4 regions of the Mesorhizobium sp. M7D.F.Ca.US.005.01.1.1 genome follow, and region 1 is predicted to be linked to each of the others. Evidence: riboswitches for the same ligand, from Rfam matches in the RefSeq annotation. Region 1 holds a riboswitch; each other region holds the start of a gene.

Region 1 (5,203 bases):
CCCGCTCGAAAGATCGAGCACGACGGCTTCGCCGTCGAAGGATTCAAAGACAATGTCCTTGCTCGAAATTGCGTAGACATCGGTATGATGCATTGCTCTTGGCCCCCGCAGCTGCGCGAGCAATCGTAGGTCGGCGCGGTCGCTCAGCTTATAACGCCTGTAAACACTCGATTCTTTCTTGGCAAGTCAACGTGCGGCGGCGACTCCAAGCAGATTACGCCTCGATTTCGAGCGCCGAAAGCGGTTTTGAGCAACAGGCGAGGATAAAACCATCGTCGATTTCGTGATCGAGGATGCCGCCATTGTGGCTCATCTCGACGTCGCCCGAAACCTTCCTCACCTTGCAGGTGCCGCACAGGCCGAACTCGCATGCGGCGGGAATCCGCACGCCTGAGGCTCGTGCCGTCTGCAGCACGGTCTGGCCGGCGACGCATGCGGCGTCGACATCCGAAAGCGCGAAACGGATCGGCGTCGCGGCTTCGACGATAATGGCGGCCTCGTTTTCCGCCGGCCAAGTGAACGGCGCCGGGATTTCTTCCACGACAGGCGCCGCAAAGCTCTCCTGATGGAATTTTGTCATGTCGAAGCCGGCGGAGTCCAGCATGCCGCGCACGGCGCGCATGAAGGGATCGGGGCCGCAGCAGAAGATTTCGCGCTCGCGGAAATCGGGTGCCAGCAATGGCAGCCGGATCGCATCGATGCGGCCCATATGGCCGAACCAGCCCTCGCGGCTCGACCGCTCCTCGATCATGAAGCCGAGCGACAGGCCGGGCATACGGCTGCCGAGCAGTTCGAGCTCCTTGCGGAAAATGATCTCTTCCGGGCGGCGCGCGCAGTTGACGAAGCCGACATCGGTCCATGGCGCGCAATCATTCAACCAACGCAGCATCGACATCATCGGCGTCACGCCGGAGCCTGCCGAAATGAACAGATACTTGGCCGCCGGGTGGCTGTGCAGCGAAAAATCGCCGGTCGGCCCATAGGCCTTGACGTGCGAGCCCGGCGTCAAATGGTCGAACATCCAGCGCGTGCCGACGCTGCCCGCCTGCGCCTTCACCGTCACCGCGATCGAGAACGGCCGCGACGGCGAGGACGACAGCGTATAGGTACGCATCAGCGGCCCGTCGGCGGTCGGCAGTTCCAGCGTCACGAACTGGCCGGGCTTGTAGCGGAACCAGGTCTGGTTGTCGGAGCGGAAGGTGAAGGTCTTCACATCGGGCGCTTCGTCGCTGACACCGATCACTTCCAGCACCTGCAGCCTGTCGTTCCACGGTGTCATCTGGTCGAGATGGCGATAGAGGCCAAGATCCGTCATCGCATTCATCCTCTTGTCCCTTTTGTTTTGTGCTAGGCGACGCTGCGCAGCGCCGGCCGGCCGCCCTCGGCAAGGCGCGGCCCGATGAACGACGCGTACCATTCGACGAACTGGATCACGCCACCCTCATGCAGCTCCGAATAGGGGCCGGGCTCATAGGCGGGCGACAGGATGCCGAAGGCGTTTTCCTCGACGATGCGGCGGTCCTGGTCGTTGGTCTCGGTCCAGACATGGGTGAGGTCTTCGATGGTGTAATCGATGCCCTCGACCGCATCCTTGTGCACCAGCCACTTGGTCGTCACCGCCGTTTCCGTGGCGCTGATCGGCAGCACCCGGAACGTCACCGCGTGGTCGATGAGGATGTGGTTCCAGGTCGTAGGATAGTGATAATGCATCAAGGTGCCGATCCGGTCGGCGGAGACAGTGTCGGAGAGGTTCTTCTTCACCGCCAGTTTGCCGGTCATGGTGTAGCTGACGGCATCGCGCAGCAGCGGCGCGCGGGTGGCGCGATACTGTCCGGCCGGATCGATGCGGAATTTGCTCGGCAAGCCTGATGCCTCGCATTTGGCCCAGTGCGCGACCATCTCAGGGTCGCTGTCGGCGCCGTTGACGCCGGTCACGGTCGGCGCCTCGGGGAAGGTCTTGCACAGCTCGGGATGATTGGCGGCGCAGTGGTAGCACTCGCGGTTGTTTTCCCAGACCAGCTTCCAGTTGCCTTTCTCGATGATCGTGCTCTCGAAGGCGATCTTTGCTTCGCGCAAACGGTGCGGCAAAAGATAGGGTTCGATCATCGCCCGCATCGGCGCGAAGTCCGCCGGCTCCTTGGCCAGGCAGATGAAGATGTAGCCGCCGACGCTCTCGCAGGCGACCGGCTTCAGGCTGAACTCACTCTTGTCGAAACCGTCGGCCATCTGGCGGGCAAACAGCAGACGACCGTCGAGCTCATAGGTCCACTGGTGATAGGGGCAGACGAGCTTTGCCGCCGTACCCTTCTCTGTGTTGCAGACGCGGCTGCCGCGATGGCGACAGGAATTGTGGAAGGCGTTGATCTTGCCTTGCTGGTCACGGACAAGGACGACCGGATAGTCGCCGATCTGCACGGTGATGTAGCTGCCCGGCTTCGGCAGCTCGCAATCGTGGCCGATGAACAGCCAGTCGCGATACCAGATCAGCTCCATGTCGAGCTTGAAATAGTCCGGATCGGTGTAGAAGGGCTGCTCCAGAGAAAAGCCTTGCCGGCGGCTGTTCAAGAGCCTCAGCATGTCGTTGCGGATATCCATGTCCTGTCCTCGCTTCAAGGACTGAACTGGTGGTGACGGAGGAAGGACTGGGCGCAGGCCGGCAATGCGCCGGACATGCACTATCCGCCTCTTGACCGCCCACCGCGATCAGTCGAGTCTGTACATCTCTGGCTGGTTTCCGGGCTCTGGAGTTGTCCTTGCGGACCATCGCGACACCTTCCCAGGCAGTTGCCCAGTGGTCTCCCGTTGCGACTTGAACTCCACCACCGTTGCGGGGGCAGCGCCGGATTCTGACCGGCTTCCCAATTCTCCGCCTCGTCGTCACGAAGCGGCACCTGAGATGTCATGATCTAACCACGACAGCGATTTCGACATCGGCATGAAAGCGACATCGTATCCATGCGGCGCGACACGGGATGCGAAACGTTCCGGTTGGCGATTGCGGAGCTGAAATCCCATCTCCGCCGCAGCCACTCCCCTCGAAGCCGACCCCCTGACCAGGGTCAAAAAAGGTTAACAGTTTCGAAAAGTGACTATTAGCCTGTTCTAAAATCGAACCGAACGGTTCGTTTCTGTTGACGGTGCGTGCAGGACGGTGTGAACGCTGGGCCTCCGAAACAGTTGGTGATCCATGCGCGGATTTCGCCTAACTATTTGAAATAAAAGAGAAAAATATACGACCTAGACGCCCTTGGCGCAATTTCAAGTGGTGGATTCATGGTCCACATGGAACAACTTCGTGATTGGAAAAGGCAGACCGGCCCTACCACATCGGGGCTGTCCGAACGACGCGATTTCCTCCCAAGACACGCCGCTAGACGGACGGGAAAAATACTGGAGTACATAAAATGAAAAAGATCATTCTCACTGCCGCCGCCCTTCTGGCCATTTCCGGCAGCGCCTTCGCTAATAGCGACCACTTTGGTTCTGATGGTGCCAATCAGCCAGCCATTGCCGTCGACAGCACGCACACCGCTTCGATCAAGAAGTCGGAACCGGCTGCTCAGACGCCTGCCCAGGGCAGTGACCGCAACCTCTTCGGCAACAACTAACAGCCGATTCCCAGCATACGGCGGGCTCGCCCCGCCGCTTCGCCGGAAGATGAAAATTCAGGAGTACTGGAAATGAAAAAGATTGTTCTCACCGCCGCCGCACTTTTGATCGCCGCCGGCACCGCTTACGCCGGCAACGACAACGTTGGTAGCTACGACATCAACAAGCTGGCGACTGCCAACGTCGATAGTGCACACACCTCTTCGATCAATTCGATCAAGAAGTCGGAGCCGACTGCTCAGACGCCTGCCCAGGGCAGCGGCCGCAACCTCTTCGGCAACAACTAATAGCCGATTCCCAGCATACGGCGGGCTCGCCCCGCCGCTTCGCCGGAAGATGAAAATTCAGGAGTACTGGAAATGAAAAAGATTGTTCTCACCGCCGCCGCACTTTTGATCGCCGCCGGCACCGCTTACGCCGGCGGCAACGACAATGTTGGTAACTATGACATCAACAAGCTGGCGACTGCCAACGTGGATAGCACGAACACCTCTTCCGTGCACAACGCCAACTCGCCGGTCTACAAGCTGCTCAACTCGTCGGGAGACGTCCAGAAGTCCGCTCCCCAGGGCAGCAACAGCGACCACGACGTCTTCGGCAACCATTAATCTCATCCCTGATGGAGCGGCCGGATAGCCCGCCGCTCCGCCGGAATATGAAAATTCAGGAGCACTAAAATGAAAAAGATTGTTCTCACTGCCGCCGCTCTTTTGATCGCCGCCGGCACCGCTTACGCCGGTAATGACAACGTTGGTGGCTACGACATCAACAAGCAGGCGAACGTCGATAGCACCCAGACCTCTTCGGTGCGCAACACCAGCTCGCCGGTCTACAAGCTGCTGAACTCGTCGGGCGACAACCAGAAATCTGCCTCGCAGGGCAGCGACCGGAACCTCTTCGGCAACAACTAACAGCCAGCCGAAGTCGATCTCCAAATCAAAGAGCGGCGGGCCAAGCCCGCTGCTCTTTTTACGTCCGAGACGTGGTCCAGCCTCAGGCCGCCTTTGCTTCCGGCTTTTGCAGCGCAAAGGAATGTCCGTCCGCATCGAAGATATGCAAGTCCTCGCCATTGGCGCTCAGCCGCAATGTCGAACCGCGCTTGACCTCGACATTGCCGGGCAGCTTGGTCACCAGCGGCAGATCGGCGCGGCCGATGTCGATATAAACCAGCTGGACCTCGCCGAGCTGCTCGACATAGTCGACCGTTCCCTCGAACAGATAGTCAGCGCCGCTGGAGATGATCAGATCTTCCGGCCGCACGCCGAAACTCACCGCGGTGCCCTTTGCCGAAGCCGGCGTCGTGATCGGCACGGTTGCCTTGCGCCCGCCGACATGGCTGACGACGGTCGGGTTACCGGTCTTGTCGATGGTCGCGGGTAGGATGTTCATGGCCGGCGAGCCGATGAACTGGGCGACGAACAGATTGCCGGGTTTCTTGTAGAGGTCCATCGGCGTGCCGACCTGCTCGATATGGCCTTCCTTGAGCACCACGATGCGATCGGCCAGCGTCATCGCCTCGACCTGGTCGTGGGTGACGTAGATCATGGTCGTGTTGGGCATCGATTCCTTGAGCTTGGCGATCTCGATGCGGGTG
Region 2 (5,203 bases), 3.5 Mb from region 1:
TCGTCGATGTCGGTCATATCATTTCACCTTGAGCGGCAGCCCCGCCACCATCAGCAGCACCGTATCGGCGACAGCAGCGACCTGCTGGTTGAGCCGTCCGGCGGCGTCGCGGAAACGGCGTGCCAGTGCATTATCCGGCACGATACCCTGGCCGACTTCATTGGACACCACGAACCAGGGTCCGCGCGGCCGAGACAGCACATCCGCCAGCCGACGGCATTCAAGCTCGATATCGTGATCGGCCAGCATATGATTGGTCAGCCACAGCGTCAGGCAGTCGACAAGCACAGGCTGGTTGTCAGGCAAGGCCCCGAGCGCGCCGGCGAGATCGAGCGGTGCGTCGATGGTCGTCCAGCCTTCGTCGCGCCGCGACCGGTGCAACGCGATGCGCTCATGCATCTCGTCGTCATAGGCTTGCGCCGTGGCGATATAGGTCCATGGCGGCAGCAAACCCGTCGCCAAGGTCTCGGCGTGCGCGCTCTTGCCGGAGCGCGCACCGCCGATGAGGAAGGTCAGGGCCTTGCTGTCAGGCAAAGCTGTCGCGCAGGCTGGTCGCCGTGCCGGTGAAGCGGCCGCGCACCACGCCGACGACCGCGCCGAGCACCAGCCAGAACACCAGATTGGTCACCGTCACCGCCACCACGAACTGGTGATGCAAGCCTTCCGGAATCGCCGTCTCGAAACTGTCGGGCTGCGGCGCGCCGACAATATGCGGTGCGACGATCAACGCTACGGCCAGGATCGCCAGCGGCAGCGACTTGCGGAACGCGATCAGGCCAAGGCCGATGGCGGTCGCCACCACGGTTGCCGTCCACCAGATCTGGCGCTGGGTGAGGTCGGCAGCCGGCATGGCCGGCAGTTCCGGCGGCAGGCCGAGGCCAGGCGCCAGCGTAAACACGGCAAAGCCGGCCAGGCCCCAGAACACGCCCTGGCGCCAATTGCCGATGCCGCCGGCGAATTCCGAAACCGCGACCAGGATCAAGGCGAAGCCGATGCCGGTGACGATATTGGCAAGCACGCTGAAGGCAAAACGCTCGAAACCGTCTGCCGGCGCCCAGCCTTCGTCTTCCGCCGGAGCCGCCGCTTCCGCCGGTGCCGGCGTGGCAGCGCTCATGGAGTTTGTTGCCGGCGCGGCCGAGTTCATCGCGTTGCCGCTGGCATCGGCAGGCACCGCTGGCGCGGCGGCATGGTCATGGCTGTGGCCGCCGCCGGCCTGTTCGTAGACTTCCGCCTTCAGGATCAGCGGCACGGTGGCATAGGCCTGCATGCAGGCGAGAGCGACGCCGGCCACGAGCCCTGCGATCGCCGCGATGAACACGACGTTGCGAAACAGGTTCATGATGTCAGATCCTCGTCAGTGGCAGGGAAACGCCATCGAATGGCGATAGTCGTGAGCCGCATTGTGGACCGCATCGATATGCGAGAAGCCGACAAAGCCCATCACGAAAATGCCGAGAAACGCAGCAAGAGCGAGCTGCATGAAGCGCGACTGCGAGGAGACGGAGGCGCCGAGGGAGACGGAAGCGGTAGTCATATCTTGTCCTTTCGCCCTCCACCCGAGGGCATCGAAGTCAGTTTCCTGTCGCCGGCAGGTCTCCTGGCTCGCGGATCAGCGCCCTTCCCCACCTTCCCGAAGAAAAAATCTTCAGTGGCATATGGAGAGGACTACCGCACACAGTTGCGGGGGCAGCCACGGCATTGGGCGAAACTCGCCCGCACCGCATTCCCTCTTGGCTCCAAAATGGAACCGACGACATTGGTGACTATAGGCAGAATCCTCGCCCCCGGCAAACCAAATTCCGCCGGCAACCATCGCGAATGCGTCGTACCAGCCGAGAGCTGCCGGTGCCGCAATTGACAATTTTCCTGGCCGGGTGTCGGCTGGCATCTCTAGAGGAAGCCAGCCATGCAGCCCATTGCCAGCGAGCGCGATCCCTACAATGGCCTGACCCGGGCCGAACCGACGCTGCCGTCATCAGCCTATTGGGATGCAGGCAGCTATCAAAAAGATCTCGACGCCATCTGGTATCGAAGCTGGCTGCTCGTCTGCCGCGAGGCCGACCTTGCGCAACCACTGGCTTTCCGCAGATTCCGCATCGGCACGCAAGACATCGTCGTGCTGCGGGACGAGACCGGCGAGCTGCGCGCCTTTCACAACACCTGCCGCCATCGCGGCTCGCAGCTTTGCCAGGAAAGCGAAGGCCGGCTGAAGGCGCGACTGATCACCTGCCCCTACCACGCCTGGTCCTATTCCCTGCGTGGCGACCTCGTGCGCGTGCCGTCGAAATCGCTGCCGCAAGGCTTCGACAAGGCCGACCACTCGCTCTATCGCGTCGCACTCTCGGTGTGGCGAGGTTTTGTTTTCGTCAATCTGCAGGAGGACGCGGCCGGTTCGGCGCAGGCATCCTTCGATCCGGCCTCCGGCGATCTCGGCAACTGGCCGCTGGAGACGCTGGTGAGCGGCCATGTGCTGCGCAAGGTGATGAACTGCAACTGGAAGATTTTTTGGGAAAACTTCAACGAGTGCCTGCATTGCCCGGGCGTCCACAAGGAGCTGTCGCGGCTGGTGCCAATCTATGGCCGCGGCCTGATGGGCCGTCACGACGATCCCGAATGGGTTCGCCATGCCGACAATGGCGCGCCGGAGTTTTCCGGCGGCCTGCGCGCCGGCGCCGAAACCTGGTCGCGCGACGGCCAGGCGCATGGGCCGGTCTTCTCGAGCTTGACACCGGCCGAGCGCACTGCGGGCCAGACATACGCCACCAGCCTGCCGTCGATGTTCGTCGTCGGCCATGTCGACTATGTCAGGTCAGTCCGGCTGGTGCCGCTCGGCCCCGAGCAGACCGAGCTTGTCGCGGAATGGCTGTTTTCGCCCGAAGCGCTCGCCACGACCGACATCGACAACATTGTCGCCTTCGGCACGCAGGTGCTGGAGGAGGATGCGACGATCTGCGAGGTCAACCAGAGAGGCCTGCACTCGATGCGCCACATGGCGGGCGTGCTGATGCCCGAGGAATACGACCTGCACCGTTTCCACAACTGGGTGCGCGAGCGGCATGCGGCACGCGAGGCAAGCGCCTAGCCGGCGACTAAAGCGATTTCGGCAGATAGCGCCACGTCACAAAGCCGCAAACCGCTGCCAGCAGGCCGAGCGTGACGAACACCGAGCCCAGGCCGAAAAAGGCCAGCACCACGGAATAGACCAGCGGCGGCGTCAGCTCGGAAAAGTCGAGATAGGTGCGATAGACCGCCGCCATCTGCGATCTTTCATAGGAGCGCACCGAGCGCATGAAGGCGGTCGAGCCGAGGGCGTCGAGCGCAATGGTGAAGAAGGCGCCGCAGAGCAGGAAGGCGCCGGTGAGCAGCGGCACGGTTTCGCCGACGAAGCCCGCCGCCAGCAGCGTGGCAGACATGGCGAAATAGGCAAATGTCATGGTCCTGCGGCCGCCGAAGCGCTTTCCTGCCTTGCCCCAGAAGATGGCCATGAACAGCAGCGCGTTGCCGGCCGAAACCAGCAGGCCGCCGGCCAGCTTGCCCTCGCCGGTGATCACCATGAACAGCGGCCCATAGACGAAGAACGTCGTCCAGAAACAGGAGCGGCCGAAAGCGATCAGCCACGCGAGCCGCAGCCTGGGCTGGGCGATGAAGCGGCCGATATTGGCCAGCGGATTGGCCGGGCGCGTCTTGCCCGGGCGGATCGACGGGTTGTCGCCGAGCCGGTAGGTCCAGAACAGCGCCAGCAACGCCATCGCGAACACCGCAACCGCACCATGCGCGGCATAGATGCCGAAGCGCGTGTAGAGGAAGATGCCGAGCGTCGGCCCGCCGGTCCAAGCCAACATCGACCACGCCATGCGCAGCGATTCGGCCTGCATGAAATCGGTCTTGCGGATGTGGTCCATGATGTAGAGGTTGAGCGTGATCGACAGCGCGCTTGCGCCCATCACGCGGCACAGCATGCCGGCCAGTTGCCCGGCAAGCGTGTCGGTGACGAAGAACAGCGAGCCGATGGCGAGCAGGCAGGCGCCGGCCGTGTAGACCCAGCGGCGGGCAAAGCGGCGGATTAGCATCGGCATGAACAATGTCACCGACAGGCCGAGCATCGCTACCACTGTGTAGAGGATCGAGACGATCTGCTCGTTGTGCAGGATCTCATAGGCCTGGATCGGGATGACGCTCGACACGGTGGCGCGAGCAAAGGATTCGACCGCGTAGAGCGAGGCGAAGGTGCGCGCGTCCGCGGCCTTGAGGGCCGGTAGCCAGATCGGATGGCGCACATGGGTGGACATTGCTTCCCCAAAGCAGAATCACCGGGCCAAATCTGCCGTGGCGATCCCTGCGCCAATAAGAGGAAACCGACGCGTATCCGGCGAAAAGCGAAGTCGGCCAAAGGCTTCCCGGCGCTGGCCTAATGCGGCGCCTGGTCCGGCGTCCTCGGCAAAGCTCCCGGTCTTCTTTTGTCCGGTGCAACCGTGATAGTCGTCTTGCAGGGCTGAATCAGAATGCGAGACCATGAGCATCCAAACGCCGACCGCACCCGTTCAGGATCGACCAAAGCGCATCGTCGCCATCGACATCGTGCGCGGCATCGCGCTGATCGCCATGGCGAGCTACCATTTCACCTGGGATCTGGAATTCTTCGGCTACACCGATCCCGGCCTGACCGCCTTCGGCTGGTGGAAGATCTACGCGCGCTGCATCGCCTCGACCTTCCTGTTCCTGGTTGGCGTCAGCCTGTACCTCGCCCATGGCCGACAAATCCGCTGGAACGGCTTCTGGAAGCGGTTCGCCATGGTCGCCGGAGCCGCGATCGCGATTTCGGTCGTCACCCGCATCGCCACGCCGGACGGCTTCATCTTCTTCGGCATATTGCACGAGATAGCGCTGGCAAGCCTGCTTGGCCTCGCCTTCTTGCGGCTGCCGGCTTTATTGACGCTGGTCGTTGCCGCGCTCGTCATCGCGGCGCCTGTCTATCTGCGCTTGGAGGCCTTTGATCACCCGTGGCTGTGGTGGGTCGGCCTGTCGGCGAACAATCCACGTTCCAACGACTACGTGCCCCTGTTGCCATGGTTCGGCGCTGTGCTTCTCGGCATCGGCGTCGCCAAGCTTGCCACGGGCGCGGGTGTCCTGACGGGGCTGGCGAACCTCAAGCCCGGCCGCTGGGCCAACCCGCTGCTTTTCATCGGCCGCCACAGCCTGGCCT
Region 3 (5,203 bases), 1.8 Mb from region 1:
TGACATTCCCGGCGGCCAGGACCAGATCGCCTACGCCAAGGACATCGTGACCCAGCGTTTTGCCGAGGCCAACATCCTTTTCGTCGTCGACCAACTGGTCAAGGGCGCCATCCGCGCCATCACCGGCCTGCTCGGCGGCATCGCCGCCTTCTTGCCGATTCCGGGCCTGAGCGGCCTGGTCTCCTTCATCAACACGGTGATCCGCCTGTCGCTGACCTATGTCGACGAGATCATCCTCGGCTACAACATCCGCATCAATTCAGCCTCGCCGTTCGAGACGGCGCGCCAAGGCGTGGTGCTCTATGCCCAGAACGGCAAGGTCATGGTCAAGAACGCCGTCTGGCTGGCGGTCATCATGTGGGGCGTGTCCTTCGTTATCTTCCTGCTGATGCTGGCGCCCGCCGGCGCCATTCTTTTCCTGATGCCTGGGCAACTCGCAGGCTGGGCCTTCGTGCTCGCCATCGTCTTCGCTTGGGCCTTCAAGGCGGCGTTCATCGAGCCTTTCGCCATCGCTTGCCTGATGCAGGTCTATTTCAAGACCATAGAGGGCCAGGTGCCTGATCCGGCCTGGGACGCCCGGCTGGCCGAGGCGTCGTCGAAGTTCAGGGAGCTTAAGGACAAGGCGCTGGCCTCCTTCGGCGGCTCGCGCTGGGGTACAGCCGGCGCGACACGCTGATCCGGAGCGGCATCGACGGCGTTGAGGCGCGCCACGGTTGACTTCAGCGGCACCTCACCCTGGCCGCAAAAAATCTCGCTCATGATCAGCTCGGGCAGCGGCAGCCGCCGTCCCCAGCCATGCGTTTCGAGGTCCGGCTTTGGCGCGAACTCGGAAACACGGCCGACGCAGAGATAGGCGACCGGCGTCACATGCTCGGGAATCGACAGCAGGCTTTTCAGCGCCTGCGCCTCGATGATGCTGACCCAGCCGACACCGACGCCTTCGGCGCGCGCCGCCAGCCAGAAATTCTGGACCGCGCAGACGGTGCTGTAGAGGTCCATCTCCGGATTGTGCCAGCGTCCCAGCGGCGAACCCTTCGAACGCTGCCGGTCGCAGGTGATACAGATGTTGAGCGCGCTTTCGCAGATGCCTTCCAGCTTGAGCTTGCGGTAGAGCGCCTGCCGCTCTTCGTCGATCGCCGGCAGTTCCTGTTCGCGTGCTGCCAGGAACAGGTCGCGCACCTTTTCCCGCCGCCCGGCGTCGCGAATGACGATGAAGTTCCAAGGCTGCATGAAGCCGACCGACGGCGCGTGATGAGCCGCAAGCAGCAGCCGCGCCAGCACCTCATCGTCGAGCGCGGTGGGCAGGAAATGGCTGCGCACGTCACGCCGTGTGAACATGGCGCGATAGACCGCATCGCGCGCGTTCTGGTCAAATCCGTCGCCGACAGGAGCAGTCATGTGTTCCGGCATCGCTTGTCCCCTTGCGATTGCAATCAATGTCGTCCGCCTGACCATGCGGATGACGATGCCTGCCAGGCCGGTCTTCTGGCTCGGGATCAACCCGCGTCCGGTGCCTTCCCGTCATCGACAGTGGCATTTACCGGCGCGGTCCCCCTTACAGCGTTGGGCACGCCACGGAGTTCAACCGTGTTCCCGATTCTCCCGCTTGCGGCGGGCACCAGGCAGTGGCGGTGACCTTACGCCGAAGCGCTGAGGACGCCAATGCCCGCAGCGACACGAATGGACGCAGGCGTGATTTTCCCCAGCCATCGGCCGCCCGCGCATGGCCTTTGTCGATCCGGGTCACTAGATTAGGACGATGACCACTCGTCTCTACACCCATCCGATCTTCCTTGAGCACCTCACGCCGCCCGGCCATCCCGAGCGGCCGGACCGCTTGCGCGCCATCGAGCGCGTGCTCGATGACGAGGCGTTTGTCGGGCTCGATCGCGTCCAGGCGCCGGAAGGCGACGAGGCCACCATCCTCTATGCGCATCCCGCCGATTTTATCGCCCGCGTCCGCGCCGCCATTCCCGACGAAGGGATCGCGCGCATCGACGCCGACACCACTGCCAGCCCGAAGAGCTGGCAGGCGGCGATCACCGCGATCGGTGCCGCCAACGCTGCCGTCGACGATGTCTTCACAGGTCGCGCCGACAATGTCTTCGTCGCCGCCCGGCCGCCCGGCCACCATGCCGAAAAGACCACGGCGATGGGCTTCTGCCTGTTCAACACCGCAGCGATCGCGGCACGTTACGCGCAGAAGAAACACGGTGTAGAGCGCGTTGCCGTCGTCGACTGGGACGTGCATCACGGCAACGGCACGCAGGATATTTTCTGGGACGATCCAACGGTGCTCTATTGCTCGACGCATCAGATGCCGCTTTATCCCGGCACCGGAGCAAAAAGCGAAACCGGCACCGGCAACATCGTCAATGCGCCGCTGGCGCCGCAGACTGGCAGCGAGGTCTTTCGCGATGCCTTCCTTTCGCGCGTGCTGCCGGCGCTCGATAATTTCGCGCCCGACCTGATCATCATTTCGGCCGGGTTCGACGCACACCATCGCGATCCGCTGGCCGAGATCAACCTGACCGAGGACGATTTCGACTGGGCGACCGGCCAGCTGATGCAGCGTGCGGCGCGCCACAGCGGCAACCGGCTCGTCAGCCTGCTCGAGGGTGGCTACGATCTGCAAGGATTGGCATTTTCGGTCGCCGCCCATGTCGGGCGACTGATGAAAGGATGAATGATGGCTGGTGAGACCAACGAAGACGTCAAGGCGATGAGCTTCGAACAGGCACTCGACGCGCTGGAGAAGATCGTCGATGATCTGGAGCGTGGCGACGTGCCGCTCGACCAGTCGATCAGGATCTATGAGCGCGGCGAGGCGCTGAAGGCACATTGCGACCGGCTGCTGAAGGCAGCTGAAGACAAGGTCGAGAAGATCAGGCTGTCGCGCGACGGCAAGCCGGTTGGAACGGAGCCGCTTGACGCGGACTGAGGCCGCAGCCGTCTCACCGACTTTTGGACACGATCATGACTGAGGATAGAGTTCGTCCCGATTGAAAGCGCTCCAGGACAAGAGGAGATACGGAAGCGATGTGCAGAAACATCAAGACCCTGTTCAATTTTGACCCGCCCGCAACCAACGACGAAGTCCTCGACGCCGCACTTCAATTTGTCCGCAAATTGAGCGGAACGACGCGGCCCTCGAAGCAGAACCAGCATGCTTTCGACCACGCCGTCGAAGCCATCGCCGCCTCGGCGCGCGAATTGCTCGATTCCTTGGAAACCCATCAGCATCCTCGCAATCGCGAACAGGTGGCGGCCAAATTACGAGCAAAGTCGGCGATCCGCTTTGCTTGATGCGCCCAGGCGGCCTTTGACCGCTGACAAGGAGATCATCTCGTGAGCTTCTTCCCCGGAAACGACCCACAGGCCGGCGATGCCTTCGCCAGCGACCAGATCGAATTGATGGTCATCCCCAACGCCAAGGATATTGGTGGTTTCCAGGTGCGCCGCGCTCTGCCGACCGCCAAGAGGCGGCTGGTCGGGCCTTTCATCTTCTTCGACCGCATGGGCCCGGCGATCCTGCGCGCCGGCCAGGCGCTCGATGTCCGTCCGCATCCGCATATAGGCCTGTCGACGGTCACCTATCTGTTCGACGGCAAGATCAGGCATCGCGATTCACTCGGCACCGAAATGGTCATCCAGCCGGGCGACGTGAATTTGATGACCGCCGGCCGCGGCATCGTCCATTCGGAGCGCACGCCCGAAGAGTTGCGTGGCGCGCCGATGTCGATCTCCGGCCTGCAGACATGGCTGGCGCTGCCGGACGGCAAGGAAGAAGTGGCGCCGGTGTTCGAGAACACCGCAGCACTACAGCTGCCCGAGATCGACGCCGAGGGCGTCAGCGGGCGCGTCGTGATTGGTGATTTCCAGGGGTTGCGATCCCCGGTCAGGGCCGACTCCGAGACGCTCTATGCCGACCTGCGTCTGGCGCCCGGCGCCAGCGTGAAAATCCCGGCCGATGCCGAGGAGCGCGCCATCTACACCTTGGAAGGCGAGGTCTCGATATCAGGTGACGTCTTTCCGGCGGAACGGCTGCTGGTGTTTCGGCCAGGCGACGAGATCGTCGTGTCGTCGGACACCGGCGCGCATTTCATGCTGTTTGGCGGCGCCTCTCTCGGCTCGCAGCGTTACATCTGGTGGAATTTCGTCTCATCGTCGAAGGAGCGCATCGAACAGGCCAAGCAGGAATGGAAGACAGGCCGCTTCGATATCGTTCCTGGAGATGAGGAGGAGTTTATTCCGCTGCCGGAAAGCTGAGGAAAATCGGTGAGGGGACCTGATCGTCCGCGTCACTGGCACGCATTTACTTTCACCGTCTGGCGGCCTATCCCGCCGATGAACAGAAAGCCTGAGCACCCGTGAACGCAACGCCGCATACGCCGCTTCTCGACAAGGTCCGCATTCCGGCCGACCTGCGCACGCTTGCCGAGAGCGAGCTGCCGCAATTGGCATCCGAGCTTCGCGCCGAGCTGATCGACGCCGTCTCCCGCACCGGCGGCCACCTTGGCGCCGGCCTTGGCGTGGTCGAGCTGACGGTGGCGCTGCACTATGTCTTCAACACCCCCGATGACCGGCTGATCTGGGATGTCGGCCACCAGGCCTATCCGCACAAAATCCTGACCGGCCGCCGCGACCGCATCCACACACTGCGCCAGGAAGGCGGCCTGTCCGGCTTCACCCGCCGCGCCGAGAGCGAGTACGATCCCTTCGGCGCAGCCCACTCCTCGACATCGATCTCGGCCGGCCTCGGCATGGCCGCTGCTCGTGACCTCTCCGGCGGCCGCAACAATGTCATCGCCGTCATCGGCGACGGCGCCATGTCTGCCGGCATGGCCTATGAGGCGATGAACAATGCCGGCGCGCTCGATGCACGGCTGATCGTCATCCTCAATGACAACGATATGTCGATCGCCCCGCCGACCGGCGCGATGAGTGCCTATCTGGCGCGTCTGGCCTCGGGCAAGGCCTATATCGGCCTGCGCGATTTCGGCAAGAAACTGACGTCCTACCTCGGCAAGCGGGCGGATCGTGCGATCACAAGGGCGGTCGAGCATGCACGCGGCTACGTCACCGGCGGCACGCTGTTCGAGGAGCTCGGTTTCTATCACATCGGCCCGATCGACGGCCACAATCTCGAGCATCTGATCCCGGTTCTGAAAAATGTCCGCGACAATGGCGAAGGCCCGGTGCT
Region 4 (5,203 bases), 3.6 Mb from region 1:
CCCTCGAGGGGGAGGGGGACGACGCCGCGGTTGGGTTCGTAGTAGCCAACTTTTGGGACCGCGACCGGCTCGACAGTTTCTGCCTGCGCCCCCGCCAGCCGCGCCAACCGATGCACCAGCGCGCTCATATTCGCCGGGCCGCCCTCGCGGAAATAGTCGAGTAGGCCGTCCAACTCCTCGCGCGGCAGCGTCGAGGCTTCAATCAGCCTTAGGTCTTCGTCGCGGCATTCGCCGGGCAGCAGCGCCAGTTTTATGCCGCGCTCGCGGGCGGTCGAGGCAAGCTGATCGCAGCCGTAGCGCCACCAGTCGTAGCCGCCGAGGATGCGCACGAGGATGATTTTGGCGTGACGGGCGACGCTGTCGACCCAGAGGTCGACGGACATGGGGTGGCGCAGGTCACGAAGCGCCGCCAGCCGCATCGAGGGCAGGCGGTGAGCATCGGCTTTCCAGGCCGCCGCCAGTCCGGCAAGATCGCTGTCGGTGAAGGACAGGGCCACGACATCCGCCGGCGTCTGCCGCAGATCGACCGGCTCGGCGAGGTCGTCGAGCGAGGCGGATGTTGTGGTTAGGATGTGCATCGCAACCCGTGTCCGAAATCAGCCGGCGAGTATACGCTCGATCGCCGGGCGGTTCAGCCCCTTCAGGCCGATGACGACGAGGCGCGAACGGCGGTCGTCCGTGGCGGTCCAGGCGCGGTCATAGTAGTGGTTGACGCGCGGCCCGACCGCCTGCAGCAAGAGCCGCATCGGCTTGCCGCCGACCTCGACGAATCCCTTCACGCGCAGCACGTTCTCTTCCTCGGCGACGGTGGCGACGCGTTTTGCCAGTTCGTCCGGATTGGCGATCGAGGCAATGTCGACGATGAAGGTGTCGAAGTCGTCATGCTCATGGTCGAAGGCGCCGTCATGATGGGACTTGCGGTTCTCGATGTCGTCCTCGACGGCCAGACCGAGCCCGAGCAGCACGGAGGGATCGACCTTGCCATGCGACGTCGGCACGATCTTCACCGCGCGGGCGGAGTGTTCGTTGATGATGGCGTTGGCGCGGGCGGTGCCGGCGGCGTCCATCAGGTCGCTTTTCGACAGGATGATCAGGTCGGCGCAGGCGATCTGGTCCTCGAACACCTCTTCGACCGGATCGTCGTGATCGAGCGTTTCGTCCTCAGCGCGCTGCGCCTGCAGGGCGTCCATGTCGTTGGCGACGCGGCCTTCGGCCAATGCCGGCCCGTCGACCACGGCAATGACGCCATCGACGGTGACCCGGCTTTTCACGCTCGGCCACTGGAAAGCCTGGACCAGCGGCTTGGGCAGCGCCAGGCCCGAGGTCTCGATCAGAATGTGGTCGACCCTCGGCGTCAGCGCGAGGATCTGGTCGAGCGCCGGGACGAAATCGTCGGCCACGGTGCAGCAGATGCAGCCATTGGCCAGTTCGACAATGTTTTCCTCCGGGCATGTGTCGATGCCGCAGCCCTTCAGTATCTCGCCATCGATGCCGATGTCGCCGAATTCGTTGACGATGATGGCAATACGCTTGCCGCCGGCGTTTTCCAGGAGATGGCGGACCAGCGTCGTCTTGCCGGCGCCGAGGAAGCCGGTGACGACGGTGCAGGGAACACGGGAGAGGTTCGCAGACGAATCTGGAGCGGTCATGGTCAGTCCTTCAGCAGGTCGAGGGGAGGGATGCGGGCAACGAGGCCACGCTTCAGGCTATCGGGACGGCCGCGCCACGGAATCAGGCCGTCCTTCGAGGTGGCGAAGAGTTTGGCTCCGGTGACGAGGTCGGCGCCGCTGGTCGCGGTCAGGTCGCCGAAGACATAGCTCCAGCAACCGTCGCGCAGGATGGCGGCACTCAGGCGCCGCTTGCAATTGCCAAGGCATTCGACGCTGCGGATGCGAATGTTGTCGCCAGAGGCGGCGCGGCGCGTGTCGTCCGCCAGCGATTCGCCGGCGCGGGGATGAGCGTCGGAGCCGGTTTCGTCGCGGCAGGAGGCGCAGACGATGACGGTGACGCCGGCCAAGGCATCGTCATGGCCGGACGAAACATCCGCTGTGCCAGCCGAAAAACTGCTGTCGTGGTCCAAAAATCGGGCTCCTTGCCCGGAAACCCGCCGGGCGATCGGATTCTACAGTCGCAGACGGCAGGTCTCCTGGCTCGCGGGTCATCGCCTTGGTAGCCGCCTTCCCGGGACCATTCCCAGTGGCTTTCGGCCTTGGCTCTTCGCTTACAGTTGCGGGGACAGCCGCGGATTTGGGATTTTGCCCCGCACCGCATTCCCTCTTAGCCCTTGCCGTTGCGGGCAAGGGACCATCTGGAACCGGATTTAGGCTTTTGCGGGCGGCGGTGTCAACGCGAGCTTACGACACGGCGATGTCGGCCAGCGCCGGGCCCAAATCGCCGGCGGGCGTCACTTCGATGCGCTCGAGGCCCAGCCAACCCTGCATCTGCTTCAATTCCTCGAAGAGCTGAGCAGCGGTTTCAGGCGGCGCGCCGGGCTCGGCATAGGCTGCGTGGACCCGCAGCACACTTGCCGGACGATCGGCCTTGAGGTCGACGCGCGCGACGATCCTGTCGCCGAGCAGGAACGGCAGGACATAATAGCCGTATTGCCGCTTGTCGGCCGGCGTGTAGATCTCGATGCGGTAGTGGAAGTCGAACAGCCGCTCCGTGCGCGAACGCTCGAAGACGACGGGATCGAACGGCGCCAGCAGGGCGCGGGCCTCGATCTTTCGGGGCAGACGGGCGTCTTTATGAAGATAGGCTGGCTTGTCCCAACCTTCGACACGCACCGGCAGCAGCTCGCCTGTTTCGACCAGTTCCTCCAGCCGGCCCTTCATGTCGGCCGGCGACAGGCGGAAGTAGTCGCGCAGGTCGCCTGACGTCGCTATGCCATGGGCGCGGGCGGAAATGCGCAGCAATTCGCGGTGCGCGTCCTCGGCCGCCGGCACCGGTAGGTCGAGGATCGCCTGCGGCAGCACGCGTTCGGGCAGATCATAGAACCGCTCGAAACCGCGGCGGTGCGCCGTGGTGATGCGGCCGGCCCAGAACAGCCATTCGAAGGCATGCTTGGCATGGCTCCAGCCCCACCAGCCGCCCGAGCCTTTCTGGCCTTCGAGCGCGGAAGCGGCAATCGGGCCGCGATCGGCGACCTGGCGGTAGATCTCTTCGATATAGGCGGCGTGCTCGCGGCCCCATTTGGCAAGCCCCAGATACATTTCATCGCCGCGCTCGGCGCGCTGCATGCGCCAGCGCATCAGCGGATATGTCTCGACCGGCAGGAAGGAGGCCTCGTGCGCCCAGTATTCGAACACCGTGCGCTTGCGCGTCACGGCCGCGTTGTCGAGCAGCGAGAGCGGGTAGGGGCCAAGGCGTGAATAGAGCGGCATATAATGAGCGCGCACCACCGCGCTGACGGAATCGATCTGCAACAGGCCGGTGCGGGAGAGCGTGCGGGCAAGATGCCGGCGGTCGGGCGTACCGGCCGGACGGGGATCGAGGAACCCCTGGGCGGCAAGCGCGATGCGCCGGGCCATGGGGAGCGAGATCTTTTCCTTCATGCAGGCATCACTTTGAAGTGTTTTGGCCGAGGGTCGGATGGGTGATTCCAGCCCATGCTAGCAGGGTTTTGGCGGGAACCATGTCAGGAGAGAAAAGTGGAGTAAAAAACGAAGGAAATCAAACAGGAGCGGATCGGACCAGTTTCCCCGGATATGCCGTCCAGGTCAGTGTTTTGAACAAGGTTTGACTTGCTTCGCTGGAAGTGCTGCGCTAACCCTCGCCGCGTTGCAGCATAGGCCCTTAAAACGGTTCAGCGGTTAAACTGTCACGCTTCCGCATTAGGGTCCGGTGCTGTAATCAAAGTGGATTGGCGCCAACGGAAAGCCGAGCATGAACGCACTTCTAAGCTCATACCTGCCCATCGTCCTGTTCATAGGCGTGGCGCTGGTTGTCGGCCTGGCGCTGCTGGCCGCGCCCTTCCTGGTGGCTTACCGCAATCCCGATCCTGAAAAGCTTTCCGCCTACGAGTGCGGTTTCAACTCGTTCGACGACGCCCGCATGAAGTTCGACATCCGTTTCTACCTGGTGTCGATCCTGTTCATCATCTTCGACCTGGAAGTGGCCTTCCTGTTTCCGTGGGCGGTGTCGTTCTCGAAGATCGGCATGCTCGGTTTCTGGTCGATGATGGTGTTTCTGGCGGTGCTGACCATCGGCTTTGCCTATGAATGGAAAAAAGGAGCGCTGGAATGGGATTGAACGACAGTTCAGGCACCCTCGTCGCGCCGAAGCCCAAAGGTATCATCGATCCCAACACCGGCAGGCCGGTGGGGGAGGACGATCCGTTCTTCCTCGAGATCAACAATGAGCTGGCCGACAAGGGCTTTCTCGTCACCTCGACCGAGGCGCTTATCACCTGGGCGCGCAGCGGCTCGCTGATGTTCATGACTTTCGGTCTCGCCTGCTGCGCGGTCGAGATGATCCACACCTCGATGCCGCGCTATGACTCGGAGCGGTTTGGCGTCGCGCCGCGCGCGTCTCCACGCCAGTCCGACATCATGATCGTCGCCGGCACGCTGACCAACAAGATGGCGCCAGCGCTGCGCAAGGTCTACGACCAGATGCCGGAGCCGCGCTACGTCATCTCGATGGGTTCCTGCGCCAATGGCGGCGGCTACTATCACTATTCCTATTCGGTGGTGCGCGGCTGCGACCGCATCGTGCCGGTCGACATCTATGTGCCCGGCTGTCCGCCGAGCGCCGAAGCGCTGCTTTACGGCATTCTTCTCCTGCAGAAGAAGATCCGCCGCACCGGCACGATCGAACGGTAAATCCATGACCGCATCCCTGAGCGAACTGTCGACCTATCTCGGCGAGAAGCTGATCGGCCGCGTGAACGAAGCTGATGTCGCCTATGGCGAGCTTACCGTTCATGTCGAGCCGCGCGACCTGGTCGAGGTGATGACCTTCCTGCGCGACGATGCGCGCTGCCAATTCATCTCGATCATCGACGTCTGCGGCGCCGACTATCCGTCGCGGGCCAAGCGTTTCGACGTCGTCTATCACCTCCTGTCGCCGAAGCAGAACGTGCGCATTCGCGTCAAGGTGCAGGCCGACGAGGAAACCATGGTGCCGTCGATCACTGGTGTGTTCCCAGGCGCCGACTGGTTCGAGCGTGAGACCTACGATCTCTATGGCGTGCTGTTCTCGG

What was found. Region 1 has a riboswitch for cobalamin ahead of EJ076_RS06565 (aromatic ring-hydroxylating dioxygenase subunit alpha). Riboswitches for the same ligand answer to the same signal wherever they lie in the genome.
Region 2: it holds a riboswitch for cobalamin, as region 1 does, so the genes downstream of both, EJ076_RS23575 (CbtB domain-containing protein) here and EJ076_RS06565 (aromatic ring-hydroxylating dioxygenase subunit alpha) in region 1, are expected to answer to the same signal.
Region 3: it holds a riboswitch for cobalamin, as region 1 does, so the genes downstream of both, bluB (5,6-dimethylbenzimidazole synthase) here and EJ076_RS06565 (aromatic ring-hydroxylating dioxygenase subunit alpha) in region 1, are expected to answer to the same signal.
Region 4: it holds a riboswitch for cobalamin, as region 1 does, so the genes downstream of both, EJ076_RS23780 (DUF1636 family protein) here and EJ076_RS06565 (aromatic ring-hydroxylating dioxygenase subunit alpha) in region 1, are expected to answer to the same signal.

What each region holds. Positions count from the first base shown of each region.
Region 1 covers NZ_CP034453.1:1,342,951-1,348,153, forward strand. Annotated here, with positions in the region: gene EJ076_RS06555 (PqqD family peptide modification chaperone) at 1-93, opposite strand, end outside; gene EJ076_RS06560 (hybrid-cluster NAD(P)-dependent oxidoreductase) at 215-1,315, opposite strand; gene EJ076_RS06565 (aromatic ring-hydroxylating dioxygenase subunit alpha) at 1,348-2,595, opposite strand; cobalamin riboswitch at 2,708-2,910, opposite strand; gene EJ076_RS06570 (DUF680 domain-containing protein) at 3,405-3,608, shown strand; gene EJ076_RS06575 (DUF680 domain-containing protein) at 3,681-3,896, shown strand; gene EJ076_RS06580 (DUF680 domain-containing protein) at 3,969-4,217, shown strand; gene EJ076_RS06585 (DUF680 domain-containing protein) at 4,287-4,520, shown strand; gene ugpC (sn-glycerol-3-phosphate ABC transporter ATP-binding protein UgpC) at 4,603-5,203, opposite strand, start outside.
Region 2 covers NZ_CP034453.1:4,857,543-4,862,745, forward strand. Annotated here, with positions in the region: gene cobO (cob(I)yrinic acid a,c-diamide adenosyltransferase) at 1-17, opposite strand, end outside; gene cobU (bifunctional adenosylcobinamide kinase/adenosylcobinamide-phosphate guanylyltransferase) at 19-534, opposite strand; gene EJ076_RS23570 (CbtA family protein) at 527-1,339, opposite strand; gene EJ076_RS23575 (CbtB domain-containing protein) at 1,355-1,534, opposite strand; cobalamin riboswitch at 1,570-1,767, opposite strand; gene EJ076_RS23580 (aromatic ring-hydroxylating dioxygenase subunit alpha) at 1,907-3,082, shown strand; gene EJ076_RS23585 (MFS transporter) at 3,090-4,289, opposite strand; gene EJ076_RS23590 (DUF1624 domain-containing protein) at 4,513-5,203, shown strand, end outside.
Region 3 covers NZ_CP034453.1:3,121,095-3,126,297, forward strand. Annotated here, with positions in the region: gene EJ076_RS14875 (hypothetical protein) at 1-676, shown strand, start outside; partial or broken gene bluB (5,6-dimethylbenzimidazole synthase) at 781-1,455, opposite strand; cobalamin riboswitch at 1,458-1,638, opposite strand; gene EJ076_RS14885 (histone deacetylase family protein) at 1,760-2,686, shown strand; gene EJ076_RS14890 (exodeoxyribonuclease VII small subunit) at 2,690-2,941, shown strand; gene EJ076_RS14895 (DUF2277 domain-containing protein) at 3,040-3,306, shown strand; gene EJ076_RS14900 (pirin family protein) at 3,349-4,269, shown strand; gene dxs (1-deoxy-D-xylulose-5-phosphate synthase) at 4,371-5,203, shown strand, end outside.
Region 4 covers NZ_CP034453.1:4,900,085-4,905,287, reverse strand. Annotated here, with positions in the region: gene cobN (cobaltochelatase subunit CobN) at 1-578, opposite strand, end outside; gene cobW (cobalamin biosynthesis protein CobW) at 597-1,649, opposite strand; gene EJ076_RS23780 (DUF1636 family protein) at 1,652-2,080, opposite strand; cobalamin riboswitch at 2,119-2,324, opposite strand; gene EJ076_RS23775 (winged helix-turn-helix domain-containing protein) at 2,355-3,554, opposite strand; gene EJ076_RS23770 (NADH-quinone oxidoreductase subunit A) at 3,886-4,251, shown strand; gene EJ076_RS23765 (NADH-quinone oxidoreductase subunit B) at 4,242-4,823, shown strand; gene EJ076_RS23760 (NADH-quinone oxidoreductase subunit C) at 4,828-5,203, shown strand, end outside.